Regions from separate parts of the Tepidibacillus sp. HK-1 genome, predicted to be linked through region 2. Evidence: a T-box and tRNA genes for the amino acid it is inferred to sense, from the RefSeq annotation. Region 2 holds a T-box; the other holds one or more tRNA genes.
What was found. A T-box is a leader RNA that pairs with one kind of tRNA and senses whether it is charged. The one in region 2 lies ahead of proS (proline--tRNA ligase), so its partner is inferred to be a tRNA-Pro.

Region 1 (4,148 bases), on a different contig from region 2:
AAGTCTTATTCGAATTCCCAGTGCATGAGGTCAATGTAAATCTACCTAGCTGGGTCATGGTTTTAAATAAAGAACATTGGCTCAGAAAGAACTTTGAAGAGTCTGTTCAAGAAACGGTCAAAGATATTCGTAGATTACGTGATGTGCGCGTTGTCGTAGACCAATTTAAAAACTATGAATTTATTGCTGATGCTATATTAGCTGACATGAATATGGGCCAAGGGGTAGCAGAAATTGATTTATTTGCTCCAGATGAGCTTTATGATCAAATTTTAATGGAGATCGTTGGAGTAGAAATCAAAGGAAAAGATCATTTACTCCAACTTATGGTTGAATTTACCCATGCGAAAAAAGAATATGACAAAGTGGCAGAAGCTTTAACCATGGTGCAACAAACAGGTTATGGTATCGCTAATCCTGTTATAGAAGATATGACTTTGGACGAACCAGAATTGATCAGACAGGGTTCAAGGTTTGGTGTGCGCTTAAAAGCAACTGCACCATCTATTCATATGATTAAAGTAGATGTTGAGTCCGAGTTTGCACCGATTATCGGAACAGAAAAACAAAGTGAAGAATTATTACGGTATTTAATGCAGGATTTTGAAGATGACCCATTAAAAATGTGGGAGTCCGATATCTTTGGTAGATCATTAGCAAGTATTGTTCGTGACGGGATCCAAGCGAAACTCTCCATGATGCCAGATAATGCGAGGTATAAATTAAAAGAAACATTAGAGAGAATTATAAATGAAGGGTCAGGAGGACTCATTGCTATTATTTTATAGCAAATAAATGGAATATAATACCAAAAAGCACTCATAGTAGTGCTTTTTTTATGTCTTTCTAAAGAAAATCCTTGAAATTACAGCGTTTGTATATTACTATATGCTTGTCTATAAAAATTTTGGAAAATCCTTGTTGAAACATGTATAAATTTCTAAGAAACGGTAACACAAGGATATAACAAGATTTTTACCTTGGGAGGAGGTGAATACATTGAATAAAACGGAATTAATCGCAAAAGTTGCTGAAATGACAGAGTTAACGAAAAAGGATGCTACCAAAGCTGTAGACGCTGTATTTGCTTCTATTTCTGATGCTCTTGCTACAAACGACAAAGTTCAAATCATTGGTTTTGGTAATTTTGAAGTTCGTGAGCGTGCTGCTCGTAAAGGGCGCAACCCACAAACTGGGGAAGAAATTGAAATTGCCGCTAGCAAGGTACCTGCTTTCAAACCAGGTAAAGCATTGAAGGATGCACTTAAGTAATAATGTGTTACATACAGTAAAGAAGAGTTACACTTGTGTAACTCTTCTTTTTTGCTTTTAATATTTAATTATGCTAACATTAATTTTGCTTTTGGAGTTAGAAGGAGGCAAGATAAATGGGCGTTAATCATAAACAAATAGAAGAAGCGGTTAAAGTTATTTTAAAGTCCATTGGTGAAGACCCTGAAAGAGAAGGGTTATTAGAAACACCAGCAAGAGTGGCACGTATGTACGAGGAGATTTTCGTTGGTTTAGAACAGGATCCCAAAGATTATTTTGATGTGATTTTTAGTGAAAAACACGAGGAAGTTGTATTAGTCAAAGATATCCCTTTTTATTCTACTTGTGAACATCATTTAGTTCCTTTTTTTGGTATTGCGCATGTAGCATATATACCAAGAGATGGAAGAGTGACTGGCTTAAGTAAATTGGCTAGAGCTGTTGAAGCTGTTGCCAAAAGACCTCAGTTACAAGAAAGAATGACTGATACGATTGCGGATGCGATCATGGAAAAATTAGAACCTTTTGGAGTTTTAGTCATGATAGAAGCAGAACATATGTGTATGACGATGCGAGGAGTAAAAAAGCCTGGCTCTAAAACCGTCACAATTACTGCTAGAGGAATTTATAAAGAAGATCCGCAATTACGAAATGAAATTCTACAATTAATTCGTTCATAATGACTTGAAGGAACTGATGAATAAAAATTGGGCTTGAAAAATATAATTAATTAGATATAATAAAATATGTTGCTATTTTAGTCGGGACGTGGCGCAGCTCGGTAGCGCGCACCCTTGGGGTGGGTGAGGTCGCAGGTTCAAATCCTGTCGTTCCGACCATTCTTTCCATATACATAACCACTTCTTCAATGGGAACATTGAATGGAGTGGTTTTACATTAAATATACATAGTCTGGATAAAAGTGGGGATCAAAATGAATAATCAAGACAATTCCTTTTTTGTGATTAAAGCGAAGGAAAATGGAGTGAATGTGATCGGGCTTACTCGCGGGCAAGATACCAAATTTCACCATCTTGAGAAATTAGATCGAGGAGAAGTCATGATTGCACAATTTACTGAACATACTTCTGCGGTCAAAGTGCGAGGGAAAGCAGAAATCTTTACCCCTTATGGCATCATTTCAACTGAGGATTAAAAAAATGATTTTTTCGAACAAGCTGGAATAGCCGGCTTGTTTTTTTTGTACAATGTATTGGAGGTGTATTTCAATGCATGCATATAAACATGTTTCCAAAGGAATGGTGGCAGCTTTAACATTATCTGTGATCATTGCATTTATGATTTCTTTAATCCCCAATGCCAAAATAGCTCAAATCAATTATGATTTACCAGTCTTTAAAATACAAAAAAACATGGTGCTTTCAAATGATAATCTTGTTGATTTTATTAGCTCAATTCCCCTTCACTTACCGATCAAAAAAGTAATCTGGGACCATAATACATTGTCCGTCGATCTTACATTAACTTCTGATGAAGTACTTGATACGGAAGTTGTTTATCTAGATTTATTTACATTGATTCAAAAAGGATTTGTTGAAAAAAATAATGTTAATGAAATATTCTTACGAGTGTTTCTAAAGGACTCAGAAAAAATATTTGTTGCAACTTCAGCAAAAAAAGAAGATATTATGAATAATCGAACAATGAAATTAGGATCATCAATGTCGAATAAAGATTTCTTAGACCAATATTTTGGTTTGAATTATGGAAATGCGATCCGATAGAGAAAAAGTGGTATTGATAATTCCTGTTACCTATCAGATAATTATGTTATACTTGTGTTCGGAAGTGAATTTATGTAGTTTAAAATCTGGGGGATATCAAATGACAATGACGCATAGTACTTTCCGTAGAGAAATAGAAGAAATTGTGGCTGAGATCAATCAACTTTCTCAAAATTTGTTTATTGAAAAATATGTAACATTACCTAAAATCTCTATTTTTCGTCTTGAATTACTAAATTTATTTTTCTATTTTGCCTCTGTTCCTCAATATAAACGGAGATCTTATTGTGTAACAACAGGGCTAGTCCAATTGGGACTTGATATACATGAAACAATCACGAATCAAAAGGAATATAATGACAAAGAAGTCAGAAGAAGACAACTTTCTATCTTGGCAGGCGATTACTACAGTAGCCAATATTATTCCTTACTTTCTAAAAATAATTTAATAGACGGGGTAAAAAAATTAGCAAAAGGAATTCGAAATATCAATATTGCAAAAATGAAATTATATACGCAAAATAATGGGGAAGGTTTCCAATCAATGACCCAACTAGTAGAATTGATAAAAGTAAAAGAGAGTGATCTATACATTCAATTTGTAGACGAACTAAATTCTTCAGAGCATAAGATTTTATGGAAACGAATCATTGAAGATTTTGTGTTACTCTTTTCCCTAATCGATTTTCCCCACCTATTTGTGAATCATTTTGCAAATAAACCATTTTTTCAAAAGCATTTAATCCCAGAAAAAATAGAAGAAATGTTACAAGGACTATATAGAAACATTGAAGAAAGGATTCAAAGTATAGAGAATGGAATGGTAAAAGGAGAGTTACTATTGCTTCTAGACCAATTCTCTCATCTACTTCAACAGCCGATAAATATGGTTGAAAGAAGTTAGAAACTTCTAAGAAAATGGAGGGGGACTTTAAGTGGAAAAACAGGTTCTTATACGAGGAAAAAAGAAAGAGGAATTTGTTCATTCCGTCTTTGAAAATATTGCAAGTAAATATGACTTAATGAATACTTTGCTTAGTTTCCGTCGGCATAAAGCATGGCGGAATTTCACCATGAAGAAGATGAAAGTCCAACAAGGTGATAAAGCGCTAGACGTAGCTTGCGGTACAG
Region 2 (4,148 bases):
TTTATTCAGCTCGACCAAAGCTAAAGAATACATTTGAAACAGAAATTAAAGGCTTGTATGTGGGTGGCGACGGAGCAGGTGTTACAAGAGGCCTTGCCCAAGCAAGCGCTTGTGGTGTCGTTGTGGCAAGGGATATATTAAAACAAAAATAAGCATCGTTCGTTAAGTCCACTTCTCTTTTGAAGTGGATTTTCCCTGTTGACAGAACACCCGTTAAGCTGTATAATTTTGGCATGCGAACATATATTCCCAATCGGTTTTACTTCCATTTTATCATCTTCTAGGGTACAATATAGTTATATAGCTAATTTTTTGATCGATTTTTGTTAAGAGTTGTACAAGCTTATTCAGTTACATTTTTGAAAAATACATGTTCGTAATAATCTTAAGATGGGGTGTTTACGAATGAACGAAGAAATTTTATTTCAAATCCTTAACGAATTAAAAGAAGTTAAGCAATCCATGGCCACTAAAGAAGAACTTGAATCTTTCAAACAAGCTACTAAGGTTGAATTTGAATCTTTCAGACTAACTACGAAAGACGAACTAAATGCAATCCGTCAATCTATGGCTACCAAAGACGAACTTGAGTCCATCAGACAATCCATGGCCACTAAAGACGAACTTGAGTCCATCAGACAATCTATGGCCACTAAAGACGAACTTGAGTCCATCAGACAATCTATGGCCACTAAAGACGAACTTGAGTCCATCAGACAATCCATGGCCACTAAAGACGAACTTGAGTCCATCAGACAATCTATGGCTACAAAGAAAGATCTTGAGAAAATGGCGACAAAAGAAGACTTTGATGCACTAAAACTTGCTATTTTAGAGCTATCCGCAAACGTTAATCATATCATGGAAAATATGACTACAAAAGAAGATCTTAAATACCTTGAAGCTAAACTAATTGAACATGATAAACAAATTTATAAATTTAAAGACTTTGTTTCATTACTTACTGCAAAATAACCTAAATAAACTAAAAACTATATTTTCTTGTATACTTGACTTTTTATTTTCAATCGTTATAATAAAATAACAATTAACCTAATAAATGCAATTCGATGAAGGAACTAGTATGTTTGTTTCGATTGCTATAGAGAGAAGAACCTTGGCTGCAAGTTCTTCCAATCTACAAACAGAACCCATTCCCGAGAAATCTGTGAGGAACTGATCGTTCCCCTTACGTTACAAGGGTTGAGTGAACACATATGATTTTTTCTATGTGTTAATAAAGGTGGTACCACGGAGTCTTTCGTCCTTTAGGATGAAATGGCTCCTTATTTTTTACCATTAAAAAAGGAGCGTTAGAAATGGAAGACAAAAAGTTTGTTAAAGAAATCCAGAGTAAAGAAGAAGATTATTCCCGCTGGTATTTAGATATTGTGAAAAAGGCAGATTTAATGGATTACGGTCCTGTCAAAGGAACAATGGTGATTAAGCCATATGGTTATGCCATTTGGGAAAATATGCAAAAGGAACTTGACTCTAGAATTAAAGAAACTGGACATGATAATGCCTATTTCCCACTCTTAATCCCTGAATCCTATTTACAAAAAGAAATGAGTCACGTTGAAGGTTTTGCGCCGGAGGTTGCATGGGTTACTCAAGGCGGAAATGAGCCTTTAGAGGAACGCCTTGTGGTTCGTCCAACCTCTGAAACCATTATCTGCTCGATGATGAGCCAATGGATTCAATCTTATCGTGATCTACCTATGAAATTAAACCAATGGGCTAACGTGATGCGCTGGGAGAAAAGTACGAAACCATTTTTACGTACATCTGAATTCTTATGGCAAGAAGGTCATACTGCTCATTCTACAAATGAAGAAGCAGAAGAAGAAGCGTTAACAATGTTAGAAGTATATCGATCTTTTGTTGAAGAAGTCCTTGCTATGCCTGTTATCGTTGGTAAGAAAACTGAAAATGAAAAGTTTGCTGGTGCTGATCATACTTATAGTATCGAGGCTTTAATGAGTGACGGTAAAGCATTACAAGCTGGTACTTCACATAATTTAGGCCAAAATTTCTCTAAAGTATTTGAGATTCAATTTTCCGACCAAAACAATACGTTACAATATGTTTACCAAACCTCATGGGGATCTTCGACTCGAATGATCGGTGGCCTGATTATGACCCATAGTGATGACCGTGGTCTTGCTTTACCTCCTCGTGTCGCACCTATTCAAGTGGTTATCGTACCAATCCTTCGTGGTGATAAAGAGGGAGTAAAAATAAAAGCTCAAGAAATAGCCCAACAATTAAAACAACAAGGTGTACGCGTAAAAGTAGACGACCGTGAAGAATATACACCTGGATGGAAATTCAATGAGTATGAAATGCGTGGCGTACCAATCCGAATCGAACTAGGCCCTAAAGATATTGAGAAAGGACAATTTGTTTTAGCAAGAAGGGACACTGGTGAAAAAGAGTTTCTTCCTCTTGCTAATATTGTTGAAACGATTAAAATTAAGTTAGATCAAATTCAAGAAGATATGTTTAATAAAGCAAAAGCATTTATGGAAACTCATACTTTTGAAGTAAATAGCATTGAGGAAATGAAAGAACAATTGCTAAAAGAAAAAGGCTTTATGCAAAGCTGGTGGTGTGAGGATATCGCTTGTTTAGATAAAATAAAAGAAGAAACCGGAGCAACGGCTCGTAATATCCCATTTAAACAAAGAGAAGGTAGCGGAAAATGTGTGTGCTGTGGAAAAGAAAGTACCACTACTGTTATGTTTGCCCGTGCTTATTAACATGAAAAGAACCTGACAAACGAATTGTCAGGTTCTTGTTTTTATATAGGATTTTCATCTATTTTAAAGAATATTTTTCTAGTATCTTTGAAAAAATAGTATCGTGCTTCAACTAAGAATGAAGGATGTGTTTTAAACTTGTCCTCCCAAAAACCAACTGGAATGACCGTTTTAGCCATTGGGTCCATTCCTCTTATTATGACATTAGGCAATTCTATGTTAATTCCCATATTACCGAAAATGAAATCAGAATTGGACTTATCCCAATTTCAAGTCAGCTTGACAATTACCGTTTTTTCTATAGCGGCAGCGATTACAATACCCATCTTAGGTTATCTATCTGACCGACTTTCTAGAAAAGCAATTATCTTACCGGCTTTATTTCTTTATGGATTGGGTGGATTTTTAGCTGGAGCTGCGGCAGCTTGGTTTACTAAGCCATTTTTTTGGATAGTAATGGGACGCGCTTTACAAGGCATTGGTGCAGCTGGAACGGCTCCAATTGCTATGGCATTAACAGGTGATTTGTTTAAAGGTGGGGCACAGAGCAAAGTACTTGGCCTTGTAGAAGCTTCCAATGGATTTGGAAAGGTTCTATCCCCTATTGTCGGTTCCTTATTAGCTTTAATTTCCTGGTATGCCGTTTTTTGGGCTTTCCCGGCATTTTGCTCTGTTTCTATTCTATTAACCTGGATTTTCATTAGAGAAAATCCCAAAAAACAACCTCCTCCTCCTTTAGGACAGTATGTAAAAGGATTATTTTCTGTCTTTAAACATGAAGGAAGATGGCTATTTGTTACCTACCTAGCAGGTGCTACAGGTCTTTTCACATTGTTTGGAATCCTTTTTTATTTATCGGACACTTTGGAAAAAAAATATCATATTGATGGGGTTATTAAAGGTCTCATTCTTGCTATCCCCTTATTATTTATGATGACGACAGCATATATCACAGGTAGCAAAATTAAGAAAAAATTTTATCTGATGAAGTCTTTAATTATTATCGGATTAATTTTAATGACGATTTCTTTTGCTACGCTTATCTTTTTCACAAAACTCATCCCTTTTATTGCTGTATTAGTGATCAGCAGCGTTGGTACCGGAATGGTTCTCCCCTGTTTAAATAGCTTTATTACAGGTTCTGTGGAAAAAACAAGAAGAGGGTTCGTTACCTCTTTATATGGATCAGTTCGCTTCTTAGGAGTTGCTTTTGGCCCTCCAGTTTTTGGTTGGTTGATGGAATGGTCAAGAACAGGGATGTTTTTAAGTACAGCAGGTTTAACATTCATCGTTGCTATTTTATCTTTGGCCATGATTCATGTAAAACCACAATCCCCTTCATCAGAAGAGATTGAAAGCTTGTTTCAAAAATTAAAAATTCATTTT

Region 1: it has a tRNA-Pro gene. The T-box ahead of proS (proline--tRNA ligase) is inferred to sense a tRNA for this amino acid. The anticodon was not compared.

What each region holds. Positions count from the first base shown of each region.
Region 1 covers NZ_BDGM02000014.1:44,850-48,997, forward strand. Annotated here, with positions in the region: gene spoIVA (stage IV sporulation protein A) at 1-788, shown strand, start outside; gene BEN26_RS08680 (HU family DNA-binding protein) at 1,000-1,272, shown strand; gene folE (GTP cyclohydrolase I FolE) at 1,389-1,952, shown strand; tRNA gene BEN26_RS08690 (tRNA-Pro) at 2,035-2,111, shown strand; gene mtrB (trp RNA-binding attenuation protein MtrB) at 2,207-2,428, shown strand; gene BEN26_RS08700 (hypothetical protein) at 2,502-3,017, shown strand; gene BEN26_RS08705 (heptaprenyl diphosphate synthase component 1) at 3,118-3,921, shown strand; gene BEN26_RS08710 (demethylmenaquinone methyltransferase) at 3,953-4,148, shown strand, end outside.
Region 2 covers NZ_BDGM02000003.1:79,591-83,738, forward strand. Annotated here, with positions in the region: gene BEN26_RS02155 (NAD(P)/FAD-dependent oxidoreductase) at 1-152, shown strand, start outside; gene BEN26_RS02160 (hypothetical protein) at 406-975, shown strand; T-box leader at 1,062-1,272, shown strand; gene proS (proline--tRNA ligase) at 1,320-2,762, shown strand; gene BEN26_RS02170 (MFS transporter) at 2,925-4,148, shown strand, end outside.